Regions from separate parts of the Paraoerskovia marina genome, predicted to be linked through region 2. Evidence: predicted binding sites of a transcription regulator. Region 2 holds the regulator's gene; the other holds the start of a gene.
What was found. Region 2 encodes HspR, which represses chaperone genes until heat shock. Its sites were predicted from a motif close to AAGTTGAGTCNNNNNGACTCAACTT; they were not measured.
Positions count from the first base shown of each region.

Region 1: clpB (ATP-dependent chaperone ClpB) is a predicted target of HspR. The motif match lies at 7,050-7,074, and genes of this name have one in related genera.

Region 1 is NZ_LT629776.1:41,874-56,842, forward strand. It holds gene BLU20_RS00190 (NTP transferase domain-containing protein) at 1-330, opposite strand, end outside; gene BLU20_RS00195 (beta-N-acetylhexosaminidase) at 536-2,155, opposite strand; gene BLU20_RS00200 (TetR/AcrR family transcriptional regulator) at 2,206-2,820, opposite strand; gene BLU20_RS13855 (CAP domain-containing protein) at 2,959-4,119, opposite strand; gene clpB (ATP-dependent chaperone ClpB) at 4,376-6,979, opposite strand; gene BLU20_RS00215 (AlkA N-terminal domain-containing protein) at 7,150-8,658, shown strand; gene BLU20_RS00220 (methylated-DNA--[protein]-cysteine S-methyltransferase) at 8,658-9,188, shown strand; gene BLU20_RS00225 (cation diffusion facilitator family transporter) at 9,249-10,292, opposite strand; gene mnhG (monovalent cation/H(+) antiporter subunit G) at 10,379-10,831, opposite strand; gene BLU20_RS00235 (monovalent cation/H+ antiporter complex subunit F) at 10,828-11,220, opposite strand; gene BLU20_RS00240 (Na+/H+ antiporter subunit E) at 11,217-11,894, opposite strand; gene BLU20_RS00245 (Na+/H+ antiporter subunit D) at 11,891-13,465, opposite strand; gene BLU20_RS00250 (Na(+)/H(+) antiporter subunit C) at 13,462-13,971, opposite strand; gene BLU20_RS00255 (Na+/H+ antiporter subunit A) at 13,968-14,969, opposite strand, start outside.
Region 2 is NZ_LT629776.1:871,124-886,092, reverse strand. It holds gene BLU20_RS03935 (hypothetical protein) at 1-88, opposite strand, end outside; gene BLU20_RS03930 (molybdopterin-dependent oxidoreductase) at 85-1,383, opposite strand; gene BLU20_RS03925 (hypothetical protein) at 1,482-2,807, opposite strand; gene BLU20_RS03920 (nucleoside deaminase) at 2,804-3,235, opposite strand; gene upp (uracil phosphoribosyltransferase) at 3,461-4,096, shown strand; gene BLU20_RS03910 (winged helix-turn-helix domain-containing protein) at 4,361-4,789, shown strand; gene BLU20_RS03905 (SDR family oxidoreductase) at 4,799-5,476, shown strand; gene BLU20_RS03900 (sigma-70 family RNA polymerase sigma factor) at 5,547-10,271, opposite strand; gene BLU20_RS03895 (hypothetical protein) at 10,455-11,204, shown strand; gene BLU20_RS03890 (heat shock protein transcriptional repressor HspR) at 11,236-11,643, opposite strand; gene BLU20_RS03885 (DnaJ C-terminal domain-containing protein) at 11,702-12,697, opposite strand; gene grpE (nucleotide exchange factor GrpE) at 12,839-13,432, opposite strand; gene dnaK (molecular chaperone DnaK) at 13,429-14,969, opposite strand, start outside.

The sequences.
Region 1 (14,969 bases), 830 kb from region 2:
CACGGCGGCGTCGCCCGCCTGGTCGCCGAGCGCATGCCCGATCGCGGTTCGTGCGGCGAGGGCGGCGTCGCCGGTCCCCCGGGGGCTGAGCTGCGTGACGTACGTGAGGTCGTCGCCCAGAAGGCCTGGAATCTCTGTCTCGTCGGGTGAGATGACGACGACGATCCGGTCGGCCGGGATGACCTTGCGGACGTTGACGAGCGCGAGCTCGACGACCGTCGAGTCACCGAGCGGGTGGGTCAGGAGCGCGCGGGACTGCTCGTCGTGGCCCGCGGCGAGCACGACCGCCGCACGCGCGCTCTGCGTTGTTACCTGCTGCGACCGGGTCATGTGCCGTCCTCGGTGTCGGTGACGCGTCCGGCACGACCGGGCAGACCGTGCCTCCTCGGGCCATCGTAACGCTTTAGGCCACCGTCCTTGCAAAGTACGGGCGGTGAACTTTTGCGAACCCTCCTGGCCGATGACGCGACGCAGCGCCCGTGCTTACCCCGTGGAGGCCTGCACCCTGGTCAGGGTGTCGACGCAGGCCCCTCCGCTACAGGGCCCTGAACCAGTCGTGCCCGCGCGTCTCCCAGGCAGGGGCGACCGCCGCGACGCGGGTCGCGTGGTCGGCGTACGACGACGCCCCGGCGGGCGACCAGGCCCGTTCGGCCAGGCCGGCGAGCCTCGGCAGGAGCAACAGGTCGAGGTCCCGCGCGTCGGTGACCGACTCGCACCAGATCGCCGCCTCGACGCCGGCGACGGCCTCGGCGGGCAGTGCGTGGACGGCCGTCGACGGCTCCCAGGAGTAGAAGTCCTCCACGGTGCCGGGGGCGTAGGCAGGAAGTCCGAGCCGTGCGCGGTCCGCCTCCTGCGCCGGGTCGTCCGAGGGTGCCGAGTACTGGCGGTCGAGATAGGCGTGCGCCGTCGGCGAGACGATCGCCCGGGTGCCCTGGTCCAGCGTGCGCCCGACGTCGGCCGGCGCCTTGGAGAACATCTCGACCAGCACGTCGAGCAGTGCCGGGTCGACGTGGTCGAACTGGCTGCGGTCCACCGTCGTCCCGTCCGTAGGCACGAAGTCGATCCAGTGCTGGGCGAGCGCATCCGGACCCAGAAGCCCGCGGGACGCCTCCTGCCAACCGACCACGCGCCGCCCGCGGGCCACGACCTCGGAGGCGAAGCGGGTCACGAAGGCTGCGTGGACGTCGTCGGGCATCCCGACCGCCTCGTCACCACCGATGTGGACGTACCGGGACGGGAAGACGTCGACGACCGTGTCGAGGACGTCTGAGAGCACGGCCCACGTGGCCTCGAGGTCGGGGTCGAGGGTCGATTGTCCTGCCTCCCCGTCGGCACGCTCCCCCGCGGTGGCGGGTCGATCCCCGAGGAGCTCGGGGTAGGCGGCGAGCATCGCCGCCGAGTGCCCTGGCACGTCGATCTCGGGGACGATCGCGACCCGCCGGGCGGCGGCGTACCGGACGAGGCCCCGCAGGTCCTCGACGGTGTAGAAGCCTCCGCGCCGGTCCCCCACCGCGCCGCGGGCACCGACCTCGGTCAGCGCCGGACGTGCCGGGACCTCGATCCGCCAGCCCTGGTCGTCCGTCAGGTGCAGGTGCAGCACGTTCATCCGGTGCATCGCGAGCAGGTCGATCACCCGGCGGACGGTCGCGACGTCGTGGAAGGTCCGCACGACGTCGAACGAGAGCCCGCGCCAGGCGTAGCGCGGGGAGTCGACGACGCGGACGGCCCCCAGGGTGCGCGCACCCGTCTCAGGGTCCGCAGGGGCGGCGACCAGCAGCTGGCGCAGCACCGTGAGGCCCCGGAGCACACCCTCGGCTCCGCGCCCGCGCACACGCACACCGTCGTCGGTGACCGCGAGTGCGTAGGACTCGCTCACGGCGGCCCGCCCGTCCGCCCGGACACCCTGCGGAACCCCGAGGGCCGCGAGCTCGGGGTCGTCGACCGCCACCTCGCACACGATCGCGCCGGCGTGCACGGCGCCGGACCCGGACGTCACGTCGAGACGCAGACCCGTCTCGACGGCGAGGTCGTCGGCGAACACGTGCGCCATGGCCGCGGCCAGAGGGTCCGTGACGACGACGGGCGTCGCGTCCGACAGCACGAAGGAACCGTCGGCCTCGGTGACGGACAGCGGGAGCGGGACGACAGGGAACATGACAGCCTCTCAGACGATTTTCGGGACGACCACGGGAGCGGGGTCGTCGTTCAGACCTCGACGCGGCCCAGGAGCCACAGGTGTGCGCGCAGCGCCGCGGCCATGTCGACACGCTCGTCGGGGCGGTCACGGTCCATCAACCACTGCACCTGGAGCCCGTCCATCAGCGCGACGATCGAACGCGCTGTCGCTCCCATGTCGGTCGACGCGGGCAGGCGGTCGTCGTCGACCATCCGGGCGAGCTCCTCGGAGATCCGCTCGATCAGGCTCTGGTACCGCTGCTGGAAGTAGGCGTGCGCCGGGTGATCGGGAACGGTCGCCTCGATCGAGAGCATCGCGTAGAGCTCGATCATCCCCGGCTGCGACTGGTTCCGCTGGACCATCTGGACGAGGGCGGCGAAGAACCCGACCCCCTCCGACCGGTCCTCCGCGAGCCGGACCTCGTCGAGCTCGTCCCGGTGCTCGAGCACCGCCGCGAGCAGCGTCTCCTTGGTCGGGAAGTGGTGCAGGAGCCCCGGGTGCGAGATACCGACGCGCGAGGAGATCTCCCGCAGAGACGCCGCGCGGTAGCCCACCTCCCCGAAGAGACCTGTGGCTGCTTCGATGATCTCGAGGCGCTTGCGCCGACCCTTCGCATACCCGCGCACGGGCGCGACCTCCGACATCGAACTCCTTCGCGACACATGACCGGTGCGCGACGAGTTGAGACTGACGCGTCGTTTGTGACGATATCGCGACCAACCTACCCCGTCGCCACGAGAAAGCGACCATCCGGTAGGTGCGAGACGATCGCGGGCAGCACCCTAGTAGCCGAACTCCTGCGCCCAGTAGACGCCCGTCTGCCCCACACCGATCGTCCGGAACGAGCAGTTCACGATGTTGGCCCGGTGACCCGCGCTCGCCATCCACTCCTTCATCACCTGGGTCGCGCTCGTCTGGCCGCGGGCCAGGTTCTCGCCGCCCGGGGCCGAGTACCCGGCCGCGCGGATCCGCTGGTCGAACGTCCGTCCGTCCAGGCTGGTGTGCGAGAAGTAGCCGTTGGCCGCCATGTCGTTCACGTGGCCCTGCGCCGCGGCGCTCAGCGCGCCGTTCGAGCTCACGGGTCCGCACCCTGCCTGGGCCCGGTACCAGTTGGTCTGCTGCACGATCCCGCCCGACGGTGCTGACGGGGCAGCGGGTTCCGTCGCCGGCGCGGACGACGACGTGGACCCGGACGACGGGGAGCCTCCCGAGTTCGCCGAACCGCCCGACGAGCCCCCCGACGAACCCGTCGATGCACGAGCACGGGGTGCCTGGTTCAGCGCCGCCATCGTGGCCGAACCGGCGACGCCGTCGGCAGACAACCCGTACGCGGCCTGAAACTGGCGCAGCGCGGCGTCCGTGCCCGCCCCGAAGTCCCCGTCCGCGTAGAGGTTCCAGCCGTGGGCCTGGAGCCGCTGCTGGACCGCGACGACCGCCGCGCCCGTCGAACCCCGACGGGGAGGGCCGGAGCTCAGGTCATCCTTCGGCTCGGACCCCTGCTCCGACGCCGACTCCTTGCCAGAGTTGCCGTTCGACGGTCCGTCGTCGCTCTCCTGCGCGGCAGCCGCCTTCTCGGCGGCAGCGTCCGCCTGAGCCTTCTTCTTCGCCGCAGCCTTCTCCTTCGCCTTCGTCTCTGCCGCAGCCTTCGCTTCTGCCTCGGTTTCCGCCTTCTCGGCAGCGGCGCGCTGGATCTCCTCCAGCTCTTCCTGGCGCTCGATCTCGGCAGCGATCTCCCGACCGTGCTCGCGGCGCTCGGCCGCCGACGCGAAGACTGCCTCCGCCTCGGGCGTGGAGTGCGCGGCCGGAACCCCCGGGATCTCGACGACGGGCGCGCCGGCACCCGCGTCGACGGCCGCAGTGCCGCTCACGAGGAGCGCGACGACCCCGATGGAGAGCCACGCGCGGTGGCGCGTGTGCTGCACAGGCAGGTGCTCAGAACTCATCCTCGACCCCCGGATTGCCGCTATGACCCGGTGTGATCACCGGACCGCCACGACTCACGCTATGGAGGGTCGGAACGTTTCGCCTGTTGAGATGTTGACTTTTCTCCCGGTTGCGTGCTACCGGAGAATGACGTACTGCGCCGGTGCCGGAGACACGCCGAGCACGCGGTGATGTCTCCCGACCCGCGAGGGAGGAGACACATCACCGCGTGCTCGACGGCGCAGCGTGGCCGGCCGGTGCTGACCACGCCCGAGATCAGACGACGCTGAGCGCCAGACCGGGCTCGTCGCCGTCGGACGGACGGTCGACACGGACCGTCGACCCGTCCGGGACCTGGCCGGCGAGCAGGAGCCGTGCGAGCCGGTCGCCGATCTCGCGCTGCACCAGGCGACGCAGCGGCCGCGCACCGTAGGCGGGGTCGAACCCCTCGAGCGCGAGCCATTCCCGCGCGTCGTCGGTGACGTCGAGCGTGATCCGGCGGTCGGCCAGCCGTGCTGCGAGCGCCGACACCTGGATCTCGACGATCCGACCGAGCTCGGTGATGTTCAGCGGGTCGAAGATCACGACGTCGTCGAGCCGGTTGAGGAACTCCGGCTTGAACGAGGCACGGACCGCGGTCATGACGGACTCCCGCTTGACGCTCTCGTCCAGGGTCGGGTCCACGAGGAACTGCGATCCGAGGTTCGAGGTCAGCACGAGGATGACGTTACGGAAGTCCACCGTGCGGCCCTGACCGTCGGTCAGACGGCCGTCGTCGAGCACCTGGAGCAGGATGTCGAACACCTCGGGGTGGGCCTTCTCGACCTCGTCGAGGAGCACCACGGAGTACGGACGACGCCGCACGGCCTCGGTGAGCTGGCCACCCTCCTCGTACCCGACGTACCCCGGGGGCGCGCCGACGAGCCGTGCCACGGAGTGCTTCTCCGCGTACTCGGACATGTCGATGCGCACCATGGCGCGCTCGTCGTCGAACAGGAAGTCGGCGAGCGACTTGGCGAGCTCGGTCTTGCCGACCCCGGTGGGCCCGAGGAACAGGAACGATCCCGTGGGGCGGTCAGGGTCGGCCACGCCGGCCCGCGAGCGCCGCACCGCGTCCGAGACGGAGGCGACGGCGGCCCGCTGACCGATCAGCCGGTCGGCGATCACGTCCTCCATGTGCAGGAGCTTCTCGGACTCGCCCTGGAGCATGCGCCCGGCGGGGATGCCGGTCCAGGACGAGACGACCTCCGCGATCTCGTCGGCGCCGACCTTCTCGGCGACCATCGGGTCCTGCGCCTCGCTCGCGTCCTTGGTGGCCTCCTCGTGCTCAGCCTCGGCGAGCTGACGCTCGACCTGGGGAATCTCGCCGTACAGCAGGCGTGCGGCGCTCTCCAGGTCGTTCTCGCGCTGGAACCGCTCGGCCTCGGTGCGGAGCTCGTCGATCCGCGCACGCAGCTCACCGATGCGGTTGTGCCCCGCCTTCTCCTGCTCCCACCGGGCCGTCAGCCCCGCGAGCTCCTCGCGACGGTCCGCGAGGTCGGCGCGCAGCTTCTCGAGACGGTCGACCGAGGCGTCGTCGTCGGACTCCTTGAGGACGACCTCCTCCATCTCCAGGCGCGTGACGGCACGCTGGAGCTCGTCGATCTCGATCGGCGAGGAGTCCATCTCCATCCGCAGGCGGGACGCGGCCTCGTCGACGAGGTCGATGGCCTTGTCGGGCAGCTGGCGGCTGGTGATGTAGCGGTCGGAGAGTGCCGCGGCGGCCACGAGCGCGGAGTCGGCGATCGTCACCTTGTGGTGCGCCTCGTACCGCTCCTTGAGGCCGCGCAGGATCGCGACGGTGTCCTCGACGGTCGGCTCGCCGACGTAGACCTGCTGGAAACGGCGCTCCAGCGCGGGGTCCTTCTCCACGTGCTCGCGGTACTCGTCGAGGGTGGTCGCACCGACGAGGCGTAGCTCGCCGCGCGCGAGCATGGGCTTGAGCATGTTGCCCGCGTCCATCGCGCCCTCACCACCGGCGCCTGCCCCGACGACGGTGTGGAGCTCGTCGATGAAGGTGACCACCTCGCCGTCGGACGCCGTGATCTCCTCCAGCACCGCCTTCAGACGCTCCTCGAACTCGCCGCGGTACTTGGCACCCGCGACCATCGCCGCCAGGTCGAGCGAGATCAGCCTCTTGCCCTGGAGCGACGTCGGGACGTCGCCCGCGACGATGCGCTGGGCCAGCCCCTCGACGACGGCGGTCTTGCCGACGCCCGGGTCACCGATCAGGACGGGGTTGTTCTTGGTCCGGCGGCTGAGCACCTGGACGACGCGGCGGATCTCGGCGTCGCGGCCGATCACCGGGTCGAGACGGCCCTCCCGCGCACGGGCGGTCAGGTCGAGCCCGTACTGCTCCAGCGCCTTGTACGTCCCTTCGGGGTTGGGGCTGGTCACCCGCCCGTTGCCGCGGACCGACGGCAGCGCGGAGCGCAGCGAGTCCGCCGACGCGCCGGCGTCCGCCAGGATCTGCGCCGCCGGGGACGAACCGGCCGCCAGGCCGATCAGGAGGTGCTCGGTGGAGACGTACTCGTCACCGAGGGCCTCAGCCTCCTTCTGCGCGAGGTCCAGTGCGGCAGAGGTGCCGCGGGACGCCGTCGGCTGCGCGACCGCCGACCCGCTCGCGGCCGGGAGCGCGACGAGCTGGGCGCGCACCTTCTGGCCGATCGCCTGCGTGTCCGCGCCGACGGCGTCGAGCAGTCCGCGGGCCACACCGGTGTCCTGCGCGAGCAACGACCCCAAGAGATGGACGGGCTCGAGCTGGGGGTTCTGGGCGGCCGACGCACTCTGGATCGCGTCGCCGATCGCCTGCTGGGACATGGTGGTGAACTTTGCGTCCATGAGTACTCGCTTTCGTCGCAGGGAGTCTCGGCTGGATGCGCGAGACCGTCTGGTGGCGTCAACCTCGACAAAGTTGAGTCTATTCCGCTCAACCCTGGATCGGCCACTCGGTCACGGCGAGGTCCGATTCCCGCTAGCGCCCGCACCGCTCAGGGGCACACGATGGAGCCGTGACCATCCAGACCACCGGCGTACCGACGTCGTTCGACGAGCGCTACCGCGCCATCGCCGCGCGCGACCGCCGGTTCGACGGTCAGTTCATCACCGCCGTGCGCAGCACCGGCATCTACTGCCGCCCCTCCTGCCCGGCGCGGACACCGAGGCCGGAGAACGTCACCTTCTACCGCACCTCCGCCGCCGCGCACGAGGCGGGCTACCGCGCCTGCAGGCGATGCCTGCCGGAGGCCGTCCCCGGCACGCCCGACTGGAACATCACCCACGACGTCGCCGCCCGTGCGATGCGGCTGATCACCGACGGCGTCGTCGACCGGGACGGCGTCGGCGGCCTCGCCGCACGCCTCGGGTACTCCGAGCGCCACCTGGGCCGGCTCCTGCACGCCGAGCTCGGCGCCGGACCCCTCGCACTCGCGCGTGCCGCCCGCGCGCAGACCGCCCGCGCCCTTGTCACTGGCACTGACCTCCCTCTCGCCGACGTCGCGTTCGCCGCCGGATTCGGCAGCATTCGACAGTTCAACGACACCGTCGCCGAGGTGTACGGGCTCACGCCGACGGCGCTGCGCGCGACGCGCCGTCGTGCGGAATCACCCGGGCGGCACGACGGCGGGACGAACCTCACCCTGAACCTCCCCGTCCGCGAGCCGTACGACGACGGGGTGTTCGGCTTCCTGGCGGCGCGCGCCGTCGACGGCGTCGAGACGGTCGTCGGCAAGCCCGGCGGGCCGTGGGAGTACAGCCGGGCTCTCGCCCTGCCCCACGGCGACGGGCTCGCGACGGCGCGCTGGGACGGTCGGTTCAGCGTACGGCTCGCGCTCACCTCGCTGGCCGACCTCCCGGTCGCCGTCGCGCGCCTGCGCCGACTCTTCGACCTGGACGCCGACCCCGCGGCGGTCGACGCCGTGCTCGCCGCCGACCCCGCCCTCGCACCGCGCGTGGCCGCCGTGCCCGGGATCCGCGTACCCGGCGCGGTCGACCCGCACGAGATCGTGATCCGCGCGATGGTCGGCCAGCAGATTAGTGTCGCCGCTGCACGCACGCACCTCGGCCGCCTCGCCGAGCTGGGTGCGCCGCTCGACCCACCCGCAGCACGCGACGCGCCCGACACCGCGCCGAGGCCGGCCCGGCAGTTCCCGACGGCCGCCGCGATCGCCGAGCACGGCCGCGACCACCTCCGGGGCCCACGGCGACGGATCGAGTCCGTCGTCGCCGTCGCGGGCGCACTGGCCGACGGATCGCTTGTCGTCGGACCCGCCGAGGATCCTGCCGAGCTGCGTGCCGCCCTGCTCGCCCAGCCCGGGATCGGGCCGTGGACGGCCGACTACGTCGCGATGCGCGTCCTCGGCGACCCCGACGTCCTGCTCCCCCGCGACGTCGCCCTGGCCGCAGGCGCCAGTGCGCTCGGGCTGCTGCCGCTCACCCCCGAATCCACCGCGCACTGGTCGCCGTGGCGCTCCTACGCCGCGCTCCACCTCTGGCGCACCCCGACCCGGAAGGCCTTCTGATGACCACCGCCGCCGCCACCGCCTGCACCCTCGACACCCCGGACGGACCGTTCAGCGTCGTCACGCGCGCCGACGGCGCCGTCCTCGCCTCCGGATGGACCGACGACGTCGGCTCCCTCGTCGCGCTGATCCACCCGACCCTGCGCCCAGCCGAGGTCCGGCCAGCGCGGGAGGACGATCCCGCCGTCGGGCATGCCGTCTCCGCCGTCCGCGCGTACTACGCGGGCGACATCGCCGCACCGGGCCGGGTCGCCGTCGTGCAGGTCTCGGGCCCCTTCCGCGAGGCCGCCTGGGAGACGCTGCGCGACGTCGAGCCCGGTGCACCCGTGACGTACACCGAGTACGCCGAGCGGTCGGGGCGTCCGGCGGCGGTCCGCGCGGCCGCCGGGGCTTGCGCGATGAACGCCGCCGCGCTGTTCGTCCCCTGCCACCGCGTCCTGCGCAGCGACGGCTCGCTCGGAGGGTTCCGGTACGGACTCGCGATCAAGGAGTCGCTGCTCGCCCGCGAGGCCACCGATCGCCCGGCGTGACCCAACGCACCGCCGGGCACGGGGCGGACGGCACGGCCGTGCTCGGCGTGGTCGTGCGTGTCAGGTGGTCGGGAGCGACGGGTCGTCGGGCAACGAGAGCGTCAGCACGCACCCGGCGACGAGCGGCCGGCCCACGATCTGCCGTTCCAGCTCCGCGAGCCGCCGCGCGACGTCCGACTCGGCGTCGTCCCCGGTCAGGTCCACGGCCGCGACCAGGTAGACCGACCGCGGCCCCACGTACTCAACCCGCAGGTACGTGACGCGCAGGACGCCCGGCAGCCGTGTCAACGACTCGGTGACGTCCGTCCGCACCCGCGGATCGACTCCCTCACCGACGAGGAAGCGTCGGTTACGGTCGATCAGCACCACCGAGACGACCGCCAGCAGCACACCGACGGCGATCGACCCGATCGCGTCCGGGATCGGAGAGCCCGTGATCTGATGGGCGAGGATCCCGGCGAACGCGATCAAGAGACCCGCGAGCGCTGCCGCATCCTCCGCGAAGACCGCCCGGACGGTCGGGTCCGAGGTCCTCAGGACGTGCGCGGCGACCGACCTGTCCGCGGACTTCGCCTCCCGCCGCACCTGGCGGAACGCCTGCAGGAACGAGATGCCCTCGAGGACGAACGCGACCGCGAGCACGGCGTAGGCGATGCCGTAGTCGCCCGCCGGCTCCGGGTGCACGAGCTCCTGGATGCCGTGCGTGATGGAGACGCCCGCACCGACCGCGAACAGCCCGATCGCCGCGAACATCGACCAGACGTAGGCCTCGCGGCCGTAGCCGAGCGGGTGCTCGCGGTCGGCAGGACGGCGTGCGCGCTTGTCCGCGACGAGGAGGAACACCTCGTTGCCCGTGTCCGCCCACGAGTGGACCGCCTCGGCCACCATCGAGGCCGACCCCGTGACGACGGCGGCGGCCGACTTGGCGATCGCGATCAGCAGGTTCGCGCCGAACGCGATGAGCACGGTGAGCGTGCTCTCCGACGACTCGCCGGCCTCCACGACCCGGGGACTCGGAGCGGCAGTGGCGGGCGGGCCGCCTGCGGTCGAGCCGGCCGCTGTCGATCCGGGGAGGGCCGAGCCGTGCTCGGTGTCGTCGCTCATCCGTCTGGTCTACCACGCCACCGACGCCGAGGTAGGTCGGTGCGCGCGAGGTCGACCCTGCCAGGGTCGACCTCGCGTGGGAAGCCCTACCTCGCGGAGTCGGGGGGCGCGGAGTCGGGGGCGTCCGAGTCGGGCGTCGCGGCGTCGGACGCTGAACCGTCGGCTGCGCCGTCCTCCACGACCACCGCCTCGCGTGCCGCGGCCTCGTCCGTCGAGAGATCGTCGATCTCGAGCTTCGACGTGTCGACCTTGCCGGTGCGGAAACCCGCACGCCCGACCATGTGGGCCGCCACCGGCGCGGTGAACAGCTGGAAGATCACGACCAGCAGGAGCATCCCGGCCGTCGACCACGAGCCGAGCCGCAGACCGACACCCGCGAGCAGCAGGATCAGACCGAGCACCTGGGGCTTCGTCGCCGCGTGCATCCGACCAAGCAGCGTGTCGAACCGCGCGACGCCCAGACCGGCGACGAACACGAGGAACGCACCGAGAAGCAGGAGCACCGCCGCGACGACGTCGCGCACCACCTCGGCCGTCATCGGACCACCCCGTCCGGTCGGCCGCCGTCCTGGTCGGAGTCACGGAGCATCTCGCGCTCTCGCTCCTGCTCGGCCATCCGCTCCGCGTCCTCGGCGGCGATCTCCTCGGCGGTCCGCACCCGGCCCTCTCCCTGCGGCTCGACCGCGGCGAACCGCGAGATCGTGACGGAGCTGACGAACCCGACGAGGGAGAGCACGACCAGCAGCGGGACGGTCTCCACACGCTGCGAGTACGCCGCCTCGATGGCGATCGCTCCGACGAGGGCTGCCGTGAAGACGTCGAGCCCGACGGTGCGGTCGAGCATCGACGGGCCGCGCTCGACGCGGACGAGGGCGAGGACCGCGCCGACGGCGATCAACGTGACGCAGACGATCGCGACGATGGTCATCGGCTCTCCTCCGGTGGGTTCTCGGTCTCGACAGGCTCGACCGGCGTTCCCGGCTCGGCCCTGGTCTCGACAGGCTCGACCGGCGCTCCTGACTCGACCGGCGCTCCCGGCTCGACCGGCGAGGGCCCGAGCCCCGCCGCCTCGAGCTCGTCCGTCGAGGCGAGCGCCCGAAGCACACGCTCCTCGATCTCGGCGACGTGCGCCCGGACGGCGTCCGCACCGCCCGAGGACCTGAGGTCGAGGACGTGCACGTAGAGGGTCCCGGTGAGCCGGTGCGCCTCGACGATGACGGTTCCGGGGACGAGGGAGACGAGGAGGCTGGCGATGGTCAGGTACAGGTCTCCGGCGTTCCGCATGGGCACGCGCACGACGGCGCCGCGCGGCTGCCAGTTGAGTCGCAGCGCCTGGACGGCGACCTGGGCGGAGGCGGTGACGAGGTCGCGGGCGAAGAAGCCGAGCAGTCGGAGCAGGGCCAGGGGCCGGACGCGTCCGCGGTACTCGATCGACGGGAGCGGGAGGGCGACGACCACGAAGATCCCGAGCGCGGCACCTGCGAGCACGTTGGCCCAGGAGAGGTCGCCCCAGAGCAGCACCCAGACGAGCGTGAGCCACAGGACGGCGGGCCACTGCCGCGCGGCGGTGCCCAGCCGGATCTTGCGTGCGTGCGCGATCATCCCTCGCCTCCGATCTCGACGGTGTCGTCGGCGTCGGGGTCGTCCGAGACCCCGTCACCGCGGGTCGCGCCGTCGGGGAAGACCGCCTCGACGTAGGTGTACCCGTCGGTGAGGGTGTCGGCGGCCCGGTCGGTGTACCCGTAGAGCGGACCGGCGACGAGCGTCAGGCCGACGCCGAGCGTGACGATCCCGGCCGTGGGCCCGACCATGCCGCGCGGGAGACGGACGGGCTGGATGTCCTCGGGCGCCGTCTGCCAGAAAGCCTTGTTCCACGCCTTGACGATGGCGTACAGGGTCAGGAGCGACGTGAGCACGCTGCCCGCGACGAGGATCCAGGTCAGGACGGTGCCCTGCCGGACTCCTTCCTCGATCAGACCGACCTTGCCGAGGAATCCGGAGAGCGGCGGGATCCCGGCGAGGTTCATGGCCGGGATGAAGAAGAGGATCGCGAGGCCGGGGGCGATCCGGGCGAGCCCTCCGAGCCGGTCGAGCGACGTCGTGCCGCCCACCCGCTCCACGAGCCCGACGACGAGGAACAGCGTGGTCTGCACGGTGATGTGGTGGACGACGTAGAAGATCGCCGCCGAGTACCCCGCGGTGGTGCCCATCGCGATGCCGAACACCATGAAGCCGATGTGGCTGACGAGCGTGAAGGAGAGCAGTCGCTTGATGTCGTCCTGCGCGACGGCACCGAGGATCCCGACGAGCATCGTCGCGAGCCCGAGCACCATCAGCACGTCGTCGGCACGTCCGTCGGGGAAGAGCAGCGTCTGCGTGCGAATGATCGCGTAGATGCCGACTTTGGTGAGCAGGCCGGCGAACACGGCCGTGACCGGGGCGGGCGCGGTCGGGTACGAGTCGGGCAGCCACGCCGAGAGCGGGAAGATCGCGGCCTTGATGCCGAACGCGAGCAGCAGCAGGATGTGGATGACGAGCTGGACGCCGGGGTCGACGTCGGGAAGCCGGATCGCGAGCTGGGCCAGGTTCACCGTGCCGGTCGCGGCGTACGTGAGGGCCACGGCCACGAGGAAGATGATCGAGGAGAGCAGGGCGACGACGACGTAGACGGCGCCGGCGCGGATCCGTTCCGCGGTCCCGCCGAGGGTCAGGAGCACGTAGCTCGCCACGAGCAGGATCTCGAACCCGACGTAGAGGTTGAAGAGGTCTCCCGCGAGGAACGCGTTGGACACCCCCGCGGCGAGCACGAGGTACGTCGGGTGGTAGATCGCGACGGGCGTCGCCTCGTCCCCGTCGGCCACACCCTGGCCGAGCGAGTACAGGAGGACGACGAGCATGACGACGCTCGAGACGAGGAGCATCAGGGCGCTGAGCCGGTCGGCCACGAGGTCGATCCCGACGGGCGCGGCCCAGCCACCGACGTTCACGACGACGGGCCCGGAGTCCGCGGCGACGACCAGCCCGACGGCGGCGGCCACCATCAGGGAGAGCGTCGTGACGGAGATGATGCGCTGGGCGCGCGGGTAGCGCCAGAGCGCGAGGGTCAGGCCTGCCGCGAAGAGCGGAAGGACGACGGGCAGCGGGACGAGGGTCTGTGCGGAGTAGTCGATCATCGGTCGCCCTCCCGTCCGAGCCGGCTGGTCTCGTCGCGCACCTCGGGGGCCTCGTCGTCGAGCGTGTCGGTGGCCTCGGCGTCCTCGTCGGCGTACGACGGCGCGTTCTCGGCCGCGCGGCGTGCGATCCGTCGGTCCTCGAGGTCGTCCTGGACCTCGTCGTGACCGTTGAGCTGCCAGGACCGGTAGGCCATCGCCAGGACGAAGGCGGTCAGGCCGAGCGTGATGACGACGGCGGTGAGGATCATCGCCTGGACGAGAGGGTCGCTCATCTCGTCCTCGGGGGTGATGCCGACGATCGGTGCGCCGCCTGCGCGCCCGCCGGCGACGAGCAGCATCAGGTTCACGCCGTTGCCGACGAGGATGAACCCGATGAGGATCCGCGTGAGGCTGCGCTCCAGCAGGAGGTAGATCCCGCCGGTGAAGAGCACCCCGATCGCGAGCACGAGCGCGAGGCTGGGGACGGTGGAGAGCCCCTCGGTCGGGGAGACGTCGGCGAGGTTCATCGCTCTCCTCCTGCCTCGACGCTGTCGGGCTCGAGCGCCACGAGCGGGTTGGACGAGTCGTCGTCGATCCCCTCGGCCTGGCGGTCGACCTCCGCGCCGAGGGACCGAAGGATGTCGAGGACGAGGCCGATGACCAGGAGGAACACTCCGATGTCGAAGAAGAGCGACGTGACCAGGTGGACGTCGCCGATCACGGGGACGTGGATGTCGATGATCACCGACTGCAGGACCTCGCCCCCGAGGAGCAGGGCCAGGAGCCCCACGCCGGCCGAGAGGAAGAGGCCCGTGCCCAGCAGGAGGCCGGGATGCACGGGGGCGGCCTCACCGAGCTCGTAGCGTCCGCCGGCGAGGTACCGCACGAGCAGCGCGATGCCGACGAGCAGACCCGCGGCGAACCCTCCGCCGGGGCTGTTGTGCCCCGAGAAGAGCAGGAAGAGGGCGAAGATGATCATCGAGTGGAAGACGAGGCGGGTGACGACCTCGAAGATGACGGAGCGCCGTTGCGGCGCGAGCGTCCCCTCGGCCATCAGCCAGGAGCGCATCTCCGGCTCCGCGGACGCGGCACCGCCGACCGAGCTCGGCTCCTGCGGGGCGCTGAGGCGACCGAGCCGCAGCTCGCGGCCCGTGTCGGGGGCGTCGGCCCAGACGCGGGGGCGGCCCGGGTCGGGCGGCGCGCTGCGCATCCGGGGGATCTCGCCGCTGCGCCGGCGCAGAAACACCAGGGACGCGACACCTGTGGCCGCCACGAGGAGGACGGAGATCTCGCCCACGGTGTCCCAGGCGCGGATGTCGACGAGCGTCACGTTGACGATGTTCTTCCCGCCGCCGAAGTTCTCGGCCTCGGACGGGAAGTCCACCGAGACGGGGACTGCGGTGCGCGCGAGCGGGGCGATCACGGCGAAGATCATCATGACCACCCCGACCCCGAGGCCGATCGCGAGCCGCACCCACCGGCTTCCCGCGAGCGGACGGTCGGAGAAGTACGGCGGCAGGCGGCG
Region 2 (14,969 bases):
CGGGCGGGACGCGGACCCAGGCGGTCCACAGGCCCCACGCGATCATCGCGGCCCCCGCGGCCCACAGCGCCCACCGTGTCGCGATCATGCGATCACCGGTTCGACGACGGCGAGGCGGTTGACCCACTTGGTCTGCAGCACGCCCGGACGGTTGGGAGCGATGATGCGCGCCGGGTACCCGTGGTCCAGGTTGAGGTCCTGGCCGTTGAGCCGCAGCGCGAGGAGCGTGTCGTCCGACGCGACGTAGGACGCCTGCAGGACCGACCGGCTGTACGCGCCGCCGACCTGCAGGCTCGCGACGGAGACGTCGTGCCCGCCGTCCCCGACCCGGCCGCCGGCCCGCTCGACGAGGTCGCGCACGCGCACCCCCTGCCAGGTCGCCATGGCGCTCCACCCCTCGACGCACGCGATCGGGAGGTCGGCCGTGTGCTGGTCCATCGCCAGGAGGTCGTCCCGCGAGAGCTGGACGACGCCGTCGGGCCCCTCGAGCTCGAGCCTCCACGCCGGTCCGACGACGTCGCTCGTCACCTGCGCGGAGGCGGCGGTCTTGTTGACGGGCACGCCCTGGCTGCCGACGCGCGGGTCGCGGGGGGCGAGGACGGAGAGCGGCGCGAGGGGGCGGACGGTCTGTCCGACGGTCAGGGCGACGGCGCCGAGCGTCGTCACGGCGACAGCCGTGAGGAACCCGCGCCGCGTCGCCGTCGCCTCGGTGGTCGAGCGGTCCTCGGCCGGGTGGAGGTCGCCGTCCGGGATCGACATCAGGTCGCCGTCGGAGATGTGGGTGCGTGGCAGCGGGCTCTCGTCGGCGATCTCCGGGTCGACGATCTCGCCGTCCTTGATGCGTGCGCGAAGCGCGGGCACGATCACCGGGAGCTTGACGCCCACGTGGATCAGCAGCGACCCGATCACCACCCACGACGTCGCGTAGTGGACCCCGACGAACCCGAAGCTCCACGGGTACCACTGGAAGGTGTTGAGCACACCCGTGACGAGCTGGAACGTCGCCGTCGCGACGAGCACCGCGACCGAGAGCCGCTCGAGCGCGTGCAGCGGGCCGCGGACCGGGGGCTGCTCGAAGAGGGCCGGGTAGGCGGCGTACAACTTGGCCAGCAGCAGCGGGACACACGCGATCCCAGCCCCGACGTGGATCCCCTGCGTGACCCGGTACAGCCAGGCGGGGTCAGGGCCGAGCGGAAACCACGCCACGGGGTTCTGGTGGACGTGGGAGTAGAGGCCCGTGAGGAAGACGAGCAGGAACGCCGACCCGAGGAGGACGCCCACCCGGGCGACGACTCGGGGATCGTGGATCGCGGAGGCGAAGTCCTCCGTTCGCGGCAGGCGCGGTAAGCGGCTCCGACGCGTCTCGTCCTCGACCTTGGCCATACCGCGATCGTAGGGAGCGCTCGGAGGAGCTGCGCGGTCAAACCTCCGCTGCCGCCCTGACAGTCACCTGACGAACGAGCGGGCCGTACGCCCGCGGCTCACCACGGAGTCACCACCAGCGTCTCGATCGCGATCGCCGTCGCGGCCTGCGCCCCGAGCCACCAGCGCCACGTGCGGCCGTCGCCCGGCCTCTCGCCGGTGCCCGTGCCGAGCGCGAGCGCCCCGGCGACGGGGACGATCCAGCACGCGAGCGGCAGCCAGACGCGCTCGACCTCACCGCGCTCGAACCCGCCGAACGCGCCGGCGGCCGCCGCGACGATCGCGAGCGCCGCGAGCCACGCCGTCGCAGGGTCGAGCCGTCGCCAGCGAGCCGTCCCGCCGACACCGGCGGGGCCGATCAACGCGCCGAGCAGGACGATGTCGGCGACGAGGAAGTACCCGTACGGTCGCGCGGACGCCTTCCCGTTCGACCACGCCTCGTGCGTCGCGGCGATGCCGTCCCAGAGCCAGAACCCGGCGAGCCCCCAGGCGACCAGGGTGGCCACCACGAGCAGACCGGCGACGACGGTGGGCCACCACCGTCGCGTGACGATCGGGACGGCCAGCACGACGAGTCCCATGTGCAGCAGGCCGTAGCTGAGGAACGGTGCCCACCCGAGGAGCAGCCCGGCCCCGACGACGGCGGCCCAGCGCGCTCGTCCGCGCGACGTCGTGCCGACGGCGAGCAGCGCGGTGCCCCAGGCGAGGACGCCCGCGTAGAAGGCGTCGGCCGACGTCGCGACCCAGATCGCGGACGGCGCGAGGACGACGGCCGGCATCGCCGCGCGCGCGGTCCGCTCCCCCGCGGCACCGCCGAGCAGCCGGATGGTGAGCGCGACGGCGACGACGGCGGAGGTCCCGGCGAGGATCACGAGCGCCGCGGCCCAGCCGGCGCCGCCGAGCCCCACCCGGTCCATCCCGGCGAGCAGCAGGGTGAAGCCCGGCGGGTGCCCGCGGACGTGCACGGGGTAGCTCATCGGGTCGGACTGCAGGGTCGCGAGGAACCCGCTCGGATCGGCGGAGGCCCCGGGCACGGCCGGCAGATAGTCGTTCTCGTTCGTCAGCGGCTCGGTCAGGTCCGACCACCGCACGGAGGCGCCCAGCGCCAGCGTCCACGCGAGAGCGGTCGCCCACCCGACGGCGAGCAGGACGCCCCACCGCAGCGTCCGCGCCAGTCGTGGCCCGCGCCAGAGCACGAGGGCCGCGACACCGACGGCGGCGAGGGTTCCCCACCCGGCCTCGGTGATCCGCAGACCGGCGAAGGGCGGTGCTCCGCCGAGCAGCAGCACCTCGTCCTGGTCCTGGAGCCACCGCCCCCACCACCACACCAGCGGGACCGAGACGGCCCACACGACGGCGGCCAGGAGCGGTGCGTACCGCCTCACCGGCGTTCCTCGAAGAACCCGCGCAGGAGGTCGCCGCACTCCTGCTCACGCACCCCGCCGATCACCTCGACGGTGTGCAGGACGGCGCGGTCGCGCACCAGGTCCCACACGGATCCGGTCGCTCCCGCCTTCGGGTCCCAGGCCCCGAGCACCACCCGGGGGATCCGGGCGAGCGTGATCGCACCCGCGCACATCGCACAGGGCTCGAGCGTCACGATCAACGTGCACCCGTCGAGGCGCCAGCTCCCCAGCGTGGCGGCCGCCTGGCGGATCGCGAGCACCTCGGCGTGAGCGGTCGGGTCCCCGCCCTCCTCGCGCCGGTTGTGCCCCACCCCCAGCAGCGTGCCCTGCGGTCCGACGACGAGCGCACCGACCGGGACGTCGTCGGACGCCAGGGCGTGGGTCGCCTCGTGCAGCGCCAGGCCCATCAGGGCGTCCCAGACCTGGCGGCGCGCGGCGAGCGTCACCGGGGGAAACGTGTCGGCGGCCCAGGGCAGGGAGAGGCCCGGCGCGTCGGGCTCGTTCTCGCTCACCGCCCCAGAGTCTCAGACTCTGGTGCCCCAGGCCCTCTCCCGCGAGACAGCACGACCGAACGAGTCCCTGACGGGTGCCCGACACGGCTCCGAGGGCGTCGGCCGAGTAGGCTCGTCGGTATGCGCGTCCACGTCGTCGACCACCCCCTCGTCGCCCACAAGCTCACAGTCCTGCGAGACGTCAACACCCCGTCACCGAACTTCCGCCAGCTGGTGGACGAGCTCGTGACGCTCCTCGCCTACGAGGCGACCCGGGACGTGAAGACGGAGCCGCACGAGATCGAGACGCCCGTCGCCCCGACCGTGGGCGTCCGGATCGCCGAGCCGATGCCGCTCGTCGTCCCGATCCTGCGCGCAGGCCTCGGGATGCTCGACGGCCTGACCCGGCTGCTCCCGACCGCCGAGGTCGGGTTCCTGGGCATGCAGCGCGACGAGGAGACGCTCGAGGCCGTCACGTACGCCAACCGGCTCCCCGACGACCTCACGGACCGCCACTGCTTCCTCGTCGACCCGATGCTCGCCACGGGCGGGACCCTCGTCGCCGCGATCGACTACCTCCTGGAGCGCGGCGCGCGGCACGTCACCGCCGTCTGCCTCCTGGCCGCCCCCGAGGGCATTGAGGTGCTGAGCACCGCCGTCGGCGACCGCGCCGACGTCGAGCTCGTCGTCGCCGCCGTGGACGAGAAGCTCGACGAGAACGCGTACATCGTCCCGGGCCTCGGCGACGCCGGCGACCGGCTCTACGGCATCGTCTGACCCGCCCGCCCTTTCGGGCATCCCGAAGCATTCGAGCGAGAAGTCTCGAATCTCGGACGAGTTCGCGTTCACCCCTTGGCAGATGCCGTCTCGTGGTGGCATGCTGCCCTCATGACCACACATCGGAGCACAGCGCGCCCCGTCGCGCTGCCCTCGATGTGTATGTGTCTCTGTTGTCAGGCCTGACCCAGCCCTGACCCCGCCGACGCCAGCCGTCGGCACCGCCGAGCCCACCGTGCGCTCGCGACCCCCAACGGAGACATCATGACCACGCTTGCCCCTGTCACCCCGCGCATCAGCCACCAGGACTTCCTCGACCGCCTCGCGTCGATCGGCATCCCCCTCGTCCGCATCTCCGTGGACGAGCGGATCGCGACCGTCGACGGCGTCGAGCACCCCCTCACGCAGCGCGAGGTCGACCTGCTCAACTTCCTGTCCGCGGCCCCCGGCCGCGTCGCCAGCCGCGACGACCTGCTCGCGACCGTCTGGCGCGGCGAGCGGCTCCGCGCCGGCACCCGGACGGTCGACGTCCACGTCGGCCGACTCCGCACCAAGCTCGGCCTCGACGCCGTCCGCACGGTCCGCGGCGTCGGCTACGGGCTCGGGCCCGACGTCCAGGTCGTTCGAGGGACCGGACGTGCCGCTCACCACGGCGGCATCCCTCACCGCGCGGGGACACGCCTGCGCGGATAGTTTCTGCACATGCGCATCGTCATCGCCGGAGGCCACGGGCAGATCGGCCTCCGCCTCACACAAGCACTGATCGAACGCGGCGACGCCGTCGTCAGCCTCGTCCGCTCCGCCTCACAGATCCTCGACGTCACCGACCTCGGCGCCACCGTCGCCATGCTCGACCTCGAGCAGGACGACGCCGCCGAGATCGCCCACGCGCTGAAGGACGCCGACGCCGTCGTCTTTGCCGCCGGTGCCGGGCCGGGCAGCACGATCGCCCGCAAGGACACCGTGGACCGGGCCGGTGCCGTGCTGCTGGCCGACGCCTGCGAGATCGCCGGAGTCCGGCGCTACCTGCTCGTCTCCTCGATGGGCGTCGACTCGGTCCGCGGGGGCAAGACTCCCGACGGCGCCGACGAGACCTTCGTCGCCTACCTGCGCGCCAAGGCGGCGGCCGAGTCCGACCTCGTCGCGCGCGACACCCTCGACCTCACGATCCTCCGCCCGGGTCGACTCACCGACGAGACCGGGACGGGGAAGGTCACACTCGCCGAGAGCGTCGAGCGCGGTGACGTGACGCGCGACGACGTCGCGGTGACCATCGGCGAGATCCTGCACGTCCCCGGGACCGAGGGCAAGACCCTGGAGCTCATCGGCGGCGACGTGCGGATCGACGACGCGGTCTACCGGATCGCCAACCCGAGCTGACGCGCGGCCGTCGCGCCCGGCGCTCCTCCCCCGCGTCGTGCGGCGGCTCTGGCGAACGCCGCGACGACCGTCAGGAGCACGTCTCGATCTTCTCCCACACCCAGGGCAACCAGGGACTCGGGGAGAGGAAGCCCAGTCCCGACGTGAGGAGTTCGTAGTTGGCTCCCCGATGAGACACCAGGTCTCCTTCCTCGTACCCGAACTCGTCCCAAAAGCGGAACGTCCACGCGTCGGCGCACTGCGGGGTCCACGGTTCGAGGACGAGGTCCCCAGACTCCCAGGTCTCCGACCCGTCGGTCCCGGTGACGGTCACGACGGTTCCCTCGGTTCCGACCTTTCCGACCGAGAAGGCCCCGATCTCGCCGGCGGCGACCGTGACGTCCATCGGGCGCGCGGACCCGCCACTGATCGTGAACTGTCCGGCCTCCCCGACAGAGGCTGAGTTGTCGATCGTCACCGAGACATCGACGAGGCGGACACCGACCGGTTCGGGGGCGGGTCGGTCGCCGACCGTCAGTTCGGCCGTCGGGGAGAACGTGCGGCACTCGATCGCCGGGGCCTCGGCGGACGCCGTGCTCCCGCCGCCTCCGAGGGCAGTGCGGTTCAGGCGGAACGACACCCAACGTTCCTCCGACGCGCGCAGCGGCGTCTCGATGGTGAACGTGCCCGACTCGCCGGGTCGAAGCGTCTCGGCGTTCGCGGACTGCACGTAGTCGGCACCCGGGTAGTGCATGGTCATGCGCGTCGCCATCGTCCGCGTCGAGTCGTTGCGGAGCTCCCCGACGTAGATGACGCCGTCGCGCCCGCACTGAGCGGTCACGCTCGTGGTGGTCGACCAGTTCGAGAGTCCCAGATCGCCGGTCGCGTACTCCGCGTCCGTCAGCTCGCCGGTGTCGCCCTGTGCGTCGACCCACCACGTCGAGAGCGTCAGCGCGCCGGGTGCGGCGGAGCTTCCCGTCACACGGACGACGTCGCGCGACTCACCCGGCTCGAGCACGAACCCGTCGAGGGCCACGTCGCCCAGGCGCGGCTCGACGCCGACCTGGAACCCGCTGGCGTTCGTCACCACCGTCGAGAGCGTCAGGTGGCCGGTCGCGGGATCCTCCGACGCCGCCACGTCCGCGACCTCGACGAGCGCACCCGTGGCGCAGTCTGCCGCGTCGACGGACCCGACCGGCGAGGTCAGGGTGAACACCTGGTCCGCAACCTCGATCTCGGTCCGGACGGCGACGTCCCCGGCCGGGTGCCCGGCCCCTTCGTCGAGCGTCAGGCGGACGGCCTCCTCCGAGCCCGCGCCTGCCGTGCCGCTGAGCGCGACGGTGTCGCCGTCGCGCGAGGCGCGATCCGCGGGAGTGAAGGCGAGAGTGGCCGTGCCGTCGACGTCCGTCGTGGACACGAGATCCGTGATCAGGGACGCCGTTCCGTCGGTGCACCGGGCCTCGACCGCACCGAGATCAAGTCCGCTCCAGGGCTCGGCGATCGAGAGCTCGGTCGAGTCGTCGTCCGTCACGGTTCCCTCGAGCGCGGATGCCGCGACGCCGATCTGCACGACCCGCGCGCCGAGCACGGGCGCCCCCGAGGCATCGGCGACGGAGGCGACGGTGAACGTCCCCTCGACCGCGTCACCCGGCCCGAGGTCACCCCAGGTCTGGCACGTCACCGCGTCTCCGTCCGCGGTGCAGTCCCAGGCGCGCGAACCTCCGACGAGTCGCAGCCCGGCCGGCAGGGTGACGTCCACGGCTGCACCGTCGAGAGCGACCTCGCCGACGTTGGCCAGGCTGAGGTCGACGGCTGCCGACCCGGGGTTCGCCATCTCCGACGGCGCGGCCACCAGGACCTCGAGCGCCGCGTCGGCGGTGGGATCCGTGGTCGGATCCGTGGTCGGATCCGTGGTGGGGTCTGTGGTCGGATCAGTCGTCGGATCCGTCGTGGGATCCGTGGTCGGGTCCGTCGTGGGGTCCGTGGTGGGGTCGGTGGTCGGATCCGTCGTCGGATCAGTCGTCGGGTCCGTCGTGGGGTCGGTGGTCGGATCCGTCGTCGGATCGGTGGTCGGATCAGTCGTCGGGTCCGTCGTGGGATCCGTCGTGGGATCCGTCGTCGGATCGGTCGTCGGGTCGGTCGTGGGATCCGTCGTCGGGTCGGTCGTGGGATCCGTCGTGGGATCCGTCGTGGGCTCGGGGCTCGGGCATGCCGACACGGAGTGCTCGGCGAGCGTGTGCTCGACGGAGCTTCCTGCGATCTCGGCCACGACCACGGCGGTGACTGCTCCGCCGTCGTACACGCCGTCCGGCTGGAACGTCAGCTCGGTCGTAGACCCCCCCTCGACCGTGACTGGGCGACTCGTCCGGGCGTCGCTCCCCTCGACGTCGTACTGCAGATGCGCGGCGAGGTCTGCGGACAGTATCGACCGGACCGTCGCTCCCAGGCTGACACCCGCGTCGGTGCAGGCGGTCGCGTACTCGACGTCGACGCGACTCCAGGCCTCCTCGACCTCCACGTACGCGCCGTCGGCCGCATCGGTGACGACGGCACCGCTGCGCGACCCGTCGGCCTGCTCGGCGGTCACGGACCCGGCGATCCGGGTGAACCCGGCGGGCGCCGTCGCTCCGCCCGCGACGCTCGCGAGCAGGACGTCACCGCGCTGGCTCTCGCCCGGTTCGACGGTGCCGCCCGCGGTGCAGGTGACGGTCTCCGTGCCCGACTCGCAGTCCCAGGCGCCGTCACCGCCGACGACGCGCAGGCCGTCCGGCACGTCGACGTCCACCGCGACGTACTCGACCGGCCGGTCGCCCGTGCTCTCCACCGACAGCGGAACCCCGACGGTCCCCGGGTTCTGCAGCGCCACGGTCGGCGACGAGAACGCGCCGGAGACCTCGGCCCCCCAGTACCCCGCGGAGATCGGGTCGAAGTGGTGGTCGCGACGGTCGAGGCCGTCGCCCCAGTACGCGGCGCGGAACTCGTACGTCCCGGCGCGCGTGGCCTGGATGCGGAGTGCCACCGACACCGACGTGTGGGCGTCCACCGTGCCGATCCGGCAGGTGACGGTACGCCCGTCGTCCCCGCCGGGCTCGCCGCAGCGCAGGTCGGCGTCGGTGAGGACCGGGACGCCGAGAGCGGTCCCCGCACTCGAGGTGGCGCCGAGCAGGTCGACCCCGTCCGGGAGCCCGACCTCGAGCATCACCGCGCTCGCCGCGGTGCCCCCGGAGTTCACGGTGTCGATCACGATGTCGGTGGGAGTGCGGGCCGTGAGCTGGGTCGGCGGCGTGAACGACACCGCGAGGCTGGCCGGTGCGACGGGATCGGTCGTCGGGTCCGTCGTGGGTTCTGTCGTCGGGTCCGTCGTGGGCTCGACCGCCGGGTCCGGGTCCGGCGCCGGGGCAGGATCGACGTCGGGTTCGCCGTCGGTGTCGGGCGTCGTCCCAGATCCGGTGCCGCCCGCAGGAGTCGCTGCGTCGGACGACCCCGACGGACCCTCAGGGTCCGGGACGCCCGAACCGTCCGAGTCGAGCGGCTCGGCCGCCCCGTCGACCACGGGGACGTTCGAGGGCGACGTCGGGTCGGGGTCCGCGGCGTCCGTCGCCGCGTCGTCGGGATCGGTCGTCGCGTCGTCCGACGTCGCGGGGTCGTCCGAGTCAGTCGCGACACCGGCGCCGGAGTCCGCGTCGGCCGTGCTCTCGTCGCTCTGCGCGACAAACGTGTCGTCGCCACCGCCGAAGAAGTTTCCTGTGGCTGCCGCGACGGCGAGACCCGCGACCGCGAGGATCCCGACCCCGATCGCGGCAGCCACCAGAGGCGCCCCACTGATCGCCGCCGCGAGACCCGCGAAGGTCCCGGCGCCGGTAGCAGCTCCGCCCGCAGCACCGCCGCCCGCCGCAGCACCACCGGCACCCGTGGCACCGCCCGTGCCGCCCGCGGAACCGCTCCCGGTGGACCCGGCAGCACCAGCCGTACCGGCGGCAGCACCAGCCGCGACGGCTCCTGCGATCGCACCGCCGACCGGGAGCGGTGCCCCGACCAGGCCGAGCGCTCCGAGCCCGAGGACCAGGGGTGCGACGATCCCGCGCATGCCGTGTGCGACGTCGCCGAGCTCGACGACCAGGTCCTGACAGCCGCCGCACGTCTCCAGGTGAGCGTCGACCTTGGCGGTCTCCCGCGCCGACAGACCTCCACGCGCATACGCGCCGAGCAGATCCCCCGTCGCCGCACACGCATCGCCCGGGGGCTCGCTCAGGTGCTGCTGGAGGTAGGCCTGACGCAGCCCCTCACGAGCGCGATACGTCAGTGCCGCGGCCCCGTTGGCGCTGAGGCCGAGCATCGGGGCGAACTGCGCCGGGCTCATCGCCTCGACCTCGGAGTACCAGAGTGCGGCCCGCCACCGCTCGGGCAGCCCCTCGAACGCGCGTGCCACGGTCGTCCGCTCGAACCCCTCGAGCATCGGCTCCTCGGTGGAGGCGAGCGGACCCATCGCGGACTCGAACGTCTCGATCTCGTCCGTGGGCCGCGTCCGCGCGCGCCCCTTGCTGGCGTCGAAGGCGAGTCGGCGGACAACAGTAAAGAGGTAGGCCCGGAACGCCGTGTCCGGGCCTTCACCCTTCTGCAGGACGAGCATCACCTTGGTGAACGCCTCGGAGACGACGTCCTCGGCATCGGCGGAGTTCGGCACGTACTGGCGCGCGACCCCCAGCGCGGCGGCGCTGTGGCGGGCATAGAGTTCGCCGAAGGCAGCCTGGTCGCCACGTCGGGTGCTGGCGATCAGCTCTGCGTCGGCGGGCGCCGTCGTGTCGAGCTGCGTCATCTGCCTACCTGTCGTCTTCGTCGCGCCGGAGCAGGCGCTCCCCTACCATACTCAGTCGCGAAACTGACAGGAACACCCTTCCACCCCACGACGGAGCGGAAAACCGCGCGTACCGCGCAGATTGCGTCGCGTTCTCGCGTCATAGTCGGCACTCTCGTGCGTCTCATCAGTATGGAGAACCCGATGGGGCACCGAATCAGCGACGCCGAGCGCGTGCGGGAGCACTGGCGCAGGCAGTCGCTCTCGACCGTCTGGTTGCGCCCCGGGGACTGGCACCACCCTGCCGTCGACGCACTCGCCGAGGCGCTCGCCGACGGCCGCGACACCAGTGCGGCGGCCGAACGCCTCGGCACCGCGCGCGGCGTCGCGGGAGTGAGCATCGGCGAGACGATCGACGACCTGCTGTGCCTGTACCGCGCCGTCGGCGCCGAGACGGACGTCCTCACCCTCCGCGCCCTGGGCACGGGATGGGCCGAGGGTGCCATCGAACCGGGTGCGTCCGACGCCGTCCGGGACCCTGCGTCGGGACTCGTCAGCGCGGAGTACCTCCGGGTCCGTCTCGGAGAGGCGTACGCCCACGCCGCCGCTCTCGGCCTGGCCGCCGGGACGACGTCGTCCCTCGTCCACGTGGACGTCGCCGTCGGTCACGTCGCGCTCTGGCAGCGCGCCAGCCGCGAGGCGGGGGTCGGGGAGGCGCTGCGCGCGGCGTCGGCCGTCGGTCCTGCCGCATCCATCGGTGACGGGGTCTACGCGATCCTCGTCCCGGCGTCGGAGGCGGCGGCGATCGCCGAGGCGGCGCGCCGCGAGATCGAGTCGGCCACCGAGCGGCTGCACCTCAGTGCCGTCCTGCGGCGTCCGCCGCGGATCAGCATCATCACCCTCCCGGCGACGCTCGCCGAGGCCGAGACGCTCCTGGACGACCTTCGACGCTAGCGGAGACTCGCCGTCGTGCGTCGGTGGCGCCCTACTCCTGCGGAGGCCGCCAGAGCACGAGCGAGCGCGACGACACCTCGCGCCGGCCGCGCCGACCGCGCGGCACGGCGACGGTCTCCCCGCTCGACCCCGTCGCGAAGACGCGGGTGCCCGTCTCGACCCGGGCGTGCAGGGCCTCGACCCGCGCGGCCAAGATCTCGACGCGGCGCTCGAGCTCGAGGATCCGCTTGATGCCGGCGAGGTTGATCCCCTCGTCCTGGCTCAGCCGCTGCACCTCAAGCAGACGCTCGACGTCGCGGTAGGAGTACCGGCGTCCGCGCCCCACCGTCCGGCGGGGCGAGACGAGGCCGAGGCGGTCGTACTGCCGAAGGGTCTGGGCGTGCATGCCCGCCAGCTCGGCCGCCTGCGAGATCGCCAGCAACGGTGCGTCCGGGTCGATCCTCACGACGTCGCTCCCTCCTCGGGCCTCCGCCCGCCTCTGTCCTGCCTCCGTGTGCCTAGCTGCCGGCCCTCTCGGCCAGGCCTTCACGGACATCCTCGTCGCCGGTCGCCTGCGCGAGCGCCTCGACCGCCTTCTTGGCGTCCTTCGACAGCTTCTGCGGAACCGCGACCTGCACGGTCACGAGCATGTCACCCGTGCCCTTTGGCGTCACGACCCCACGGCCCTTGACGCGCAGCACCTTGCCGGACGAGGTGCCGTGCGGGATCTTCAACTTGACGGAGCCGCCGTCGAACGTCGGGACCTGCACGGTGGCGCCGAGCGCCGCCTCGACGAAGGAGATCGGCAGCGTCATCCTCAGGTTCCGGCCCTCCATCGTGAAGACCGGGTGCGGAGTCACCGAGACGGTGATGTCGAGGTCTCCGGCGGGACCGCCGCCCGTCCCGGGCTGGCCCTTGCCGCGCAGGCGGATCTTCTGCCCGTCCTTGACCCCGGCGGGGAACTTCGCGTTGACCTTGCGGCCGTTGACGTTCAGCGAGAGCGTCGTGCCCTCGACCGCCTGACGGAAGTCGATCGTCGTCGACGCCTGGACGTCGCGGCCCTTCTGCGCCGGGTTCGGCCGGAAGCCGGCCTGGCCTCCGCCGCCGTAGCCGCCGCCGAACATCGAGCCGAGGATGTCCTCGAACCCACCGGCACCCGCGCCGCCACCCGACGTCGAGTAGCGCTGACGCGTCCCGCCGCCGAACATCGAGCCGAACATGTCCTCGAACCCGGCCGAGGAGCCGCCCGGGCCGCCTGCTGCGAAGCGAGGACCGCCACCGGCCATCGCGCGCAGGCCGTCGTACTGCTGGCGCTGCTCCTTGTCGGAGAGGACGGCGTAGGCCTCGCCGATCTCCTTGAACTTCTGCTCCGCCTTGTCGTCACCCGGGTTGTGGTCCGGGTGATACGTGCGGGCAAGCTTGCGGTAGGCCTTCTTGATCGCGGCGTCGTCGGCGTCCTTCGGGACACCGAGCGCTGCGTAGAAGTCTTTCTCGATCCAGTCCTGACCGGTCACGGCGCCTCCTTTCCTCGGTCATGCTCTCTACGTTCGTCCGTGGGCCCGACCGGGCCCACCACCTGCTCGGCCGAGCAGGCGGCCCGCCCTCAGGACCGGGGTCGAGGGGCGGACCGCATGCTCGGCGCGGTGAAGCGGGTGCTACTCGGGCCCGACGACGGACACGCGGGCCGCGCGGACCACACGCTCCCCGATCCGGTACCCGGGCTCGATCACGATGTTGACCGTCGAGGACGTCGCCTCGGGGTCGGTCGAGTGCATGAGTGCCTCGTGGAGGTTGGGGTCGAACTCGTCCCCGACCGCGCCGAACCGCTCGATCTCGAACTTGGCGAGCGCGCCGTCCAGCTTGTCGCTGATCGCGACGAACGGACCGGTGAGCTCGCCGTGCTGGCGCGCCCGCTCGATGTCGTCGAGCACCGGGAGCAGCCCGGCCAGGACGTCCTGGACGCCCTGGGTCCGTGCCGCCGCGTTGTCACGCACCGCACGATTGCGGTAGTTCGTGAAGCTCGCACGCTCGCGCTGGAGGGCGTCGAGGTGCTCCGCGGCCTCAGCCTTCGCGGCCAGCACGGCGGCGTCCTCGGACGCCTCCTCGCTGGGCTCGAAGTCGAGTGCCTCCAAGGGGTCGCCCTCGGGGGCGTCCCCCGCGGACGCCGCCTGCTCGGCGGCGTCCGCGGGCTGTGCCGACTCGTCCTCGGGACGCTCGTTCTCGGGGGTGGTGTCGTCAGCGGACGTCACTTGCGGTCACCCTCGGTGTCGTCGTCCACGACCTCGGCGTCGACGATGTCCTCGTCGTTCTCCGGGGTCTCGGTGCCCTGGTCGCCCGCGGCAGTCTGCTCACCGGCAGCCTGCTCCTGCGCGTAGAGCGCCTCGCCGATCTTCTGCGACGACGTCATGAGCTTCTCGTTCGCCGACTTCACGGCCTCGAAGTCCTCGCCCTCGAGCGCGGTCTTCACGGCGGCGATGTCTGCCTCGACCTCGGTCACGACCTCGTCGGAGAGCTTCTCCTTGTTGTCGTTGACCAGCTTCTCGGTCGAGTACGCGAACGACTCGGCCTGGTTGCGGGTCTCCGCCTCCTCACGACGCGCCTTGTCCTCGGCGGCGTGCTCCTCGGCCTCCTTCACCATGCGGTCGATGTCCTCCTTGGGGAGGGCCGACCCGCCGGTGATCGTCATCGACTGCTCCTGGCCGGTGCCACGGTCCTTGGCGGACACGTGCACGATGCCGTTCGCGTCGATGTCGAAGGTGACCTCGATCTGCGGCAGACCGCGCGGCGCCGGCGCGATGCCGGTGAGCTCGAACGTGCCGAGCGGCTTGTTGTCGCGGGCGAACTCGCGCTCACCCTGGAAGACCTGGATGAGGACCGACGGCTGGTTGTCCTCGGCGGTCGAGAAGACCTCGCTGCGCTTGGTCGGGATCGCCGTGTTGCGCTCGATGAGCTTGGTCATCACGCCGCCCTTGGTCTCGATGCCGAGGGAGAGCGGGGTGACGTCGATGAGCAGGACGTCCTTGCGGTCACCGGAGATGACACCGGCCTGCAGGGCGGCGCCGACGGCGACGACCTCGTCCGGGTTGACGCCCTTGTTGGGCTCCTTGCCACCGGTGAGCTCCTTGACGACGTCGGTCACGGCCGGCATACGCGTCGAACCACCGACGAGCACGATGTGGTCGATGTCGTTGACCGAGATGCCCGCGTCACGGATGACGGCGTGGAACGGCGACTTGGTCCGGTCGATCAGGTCCTGCGTCATCTGCTGGAACTGCGCACGCGTGAGCTTCTCGTCCAGGTGGATCGGGCCGTTCTCCGACATGGAGAGGTACTGCATCGAGATGTTGGTGCTGGTCGCGGACGACAGCTCCTTCTTGGCCTGCTCGGCCGCCTCGCGCAGACGCTGCAGCGCGATCTTGTCCTTGGACAGGTCGACGCCCGAGTTGTTCTTCACCTGCTTGATGAGGTGCTCCACGATGCGCTGGTCCCAGTCGTCACCACCGAGGCGGTTGTCACCGGAGGTCGCGCGGACCTGGATGGTCGAGAACTCGTCCTCGTCCTTGCCCACCTCGAGGAGGGAGACGTCGAACGTTCCGCCACCGAGGTCGAAGACGAGGATGAGCTCGTCCTCCTTGCCGCGCTCAAGGCCGTAGGCCAGAGCAGCCGCGGTGGGCTCGTTGACGATACGCGTGACGTTGAGGCCTGCGATCTGTCCGGCGTCCTTGGTGGCCTGACGCTCGGCGTCGTTGAAGTAGGCCGGGACGGTGATGACGGCGTCGGTGACGG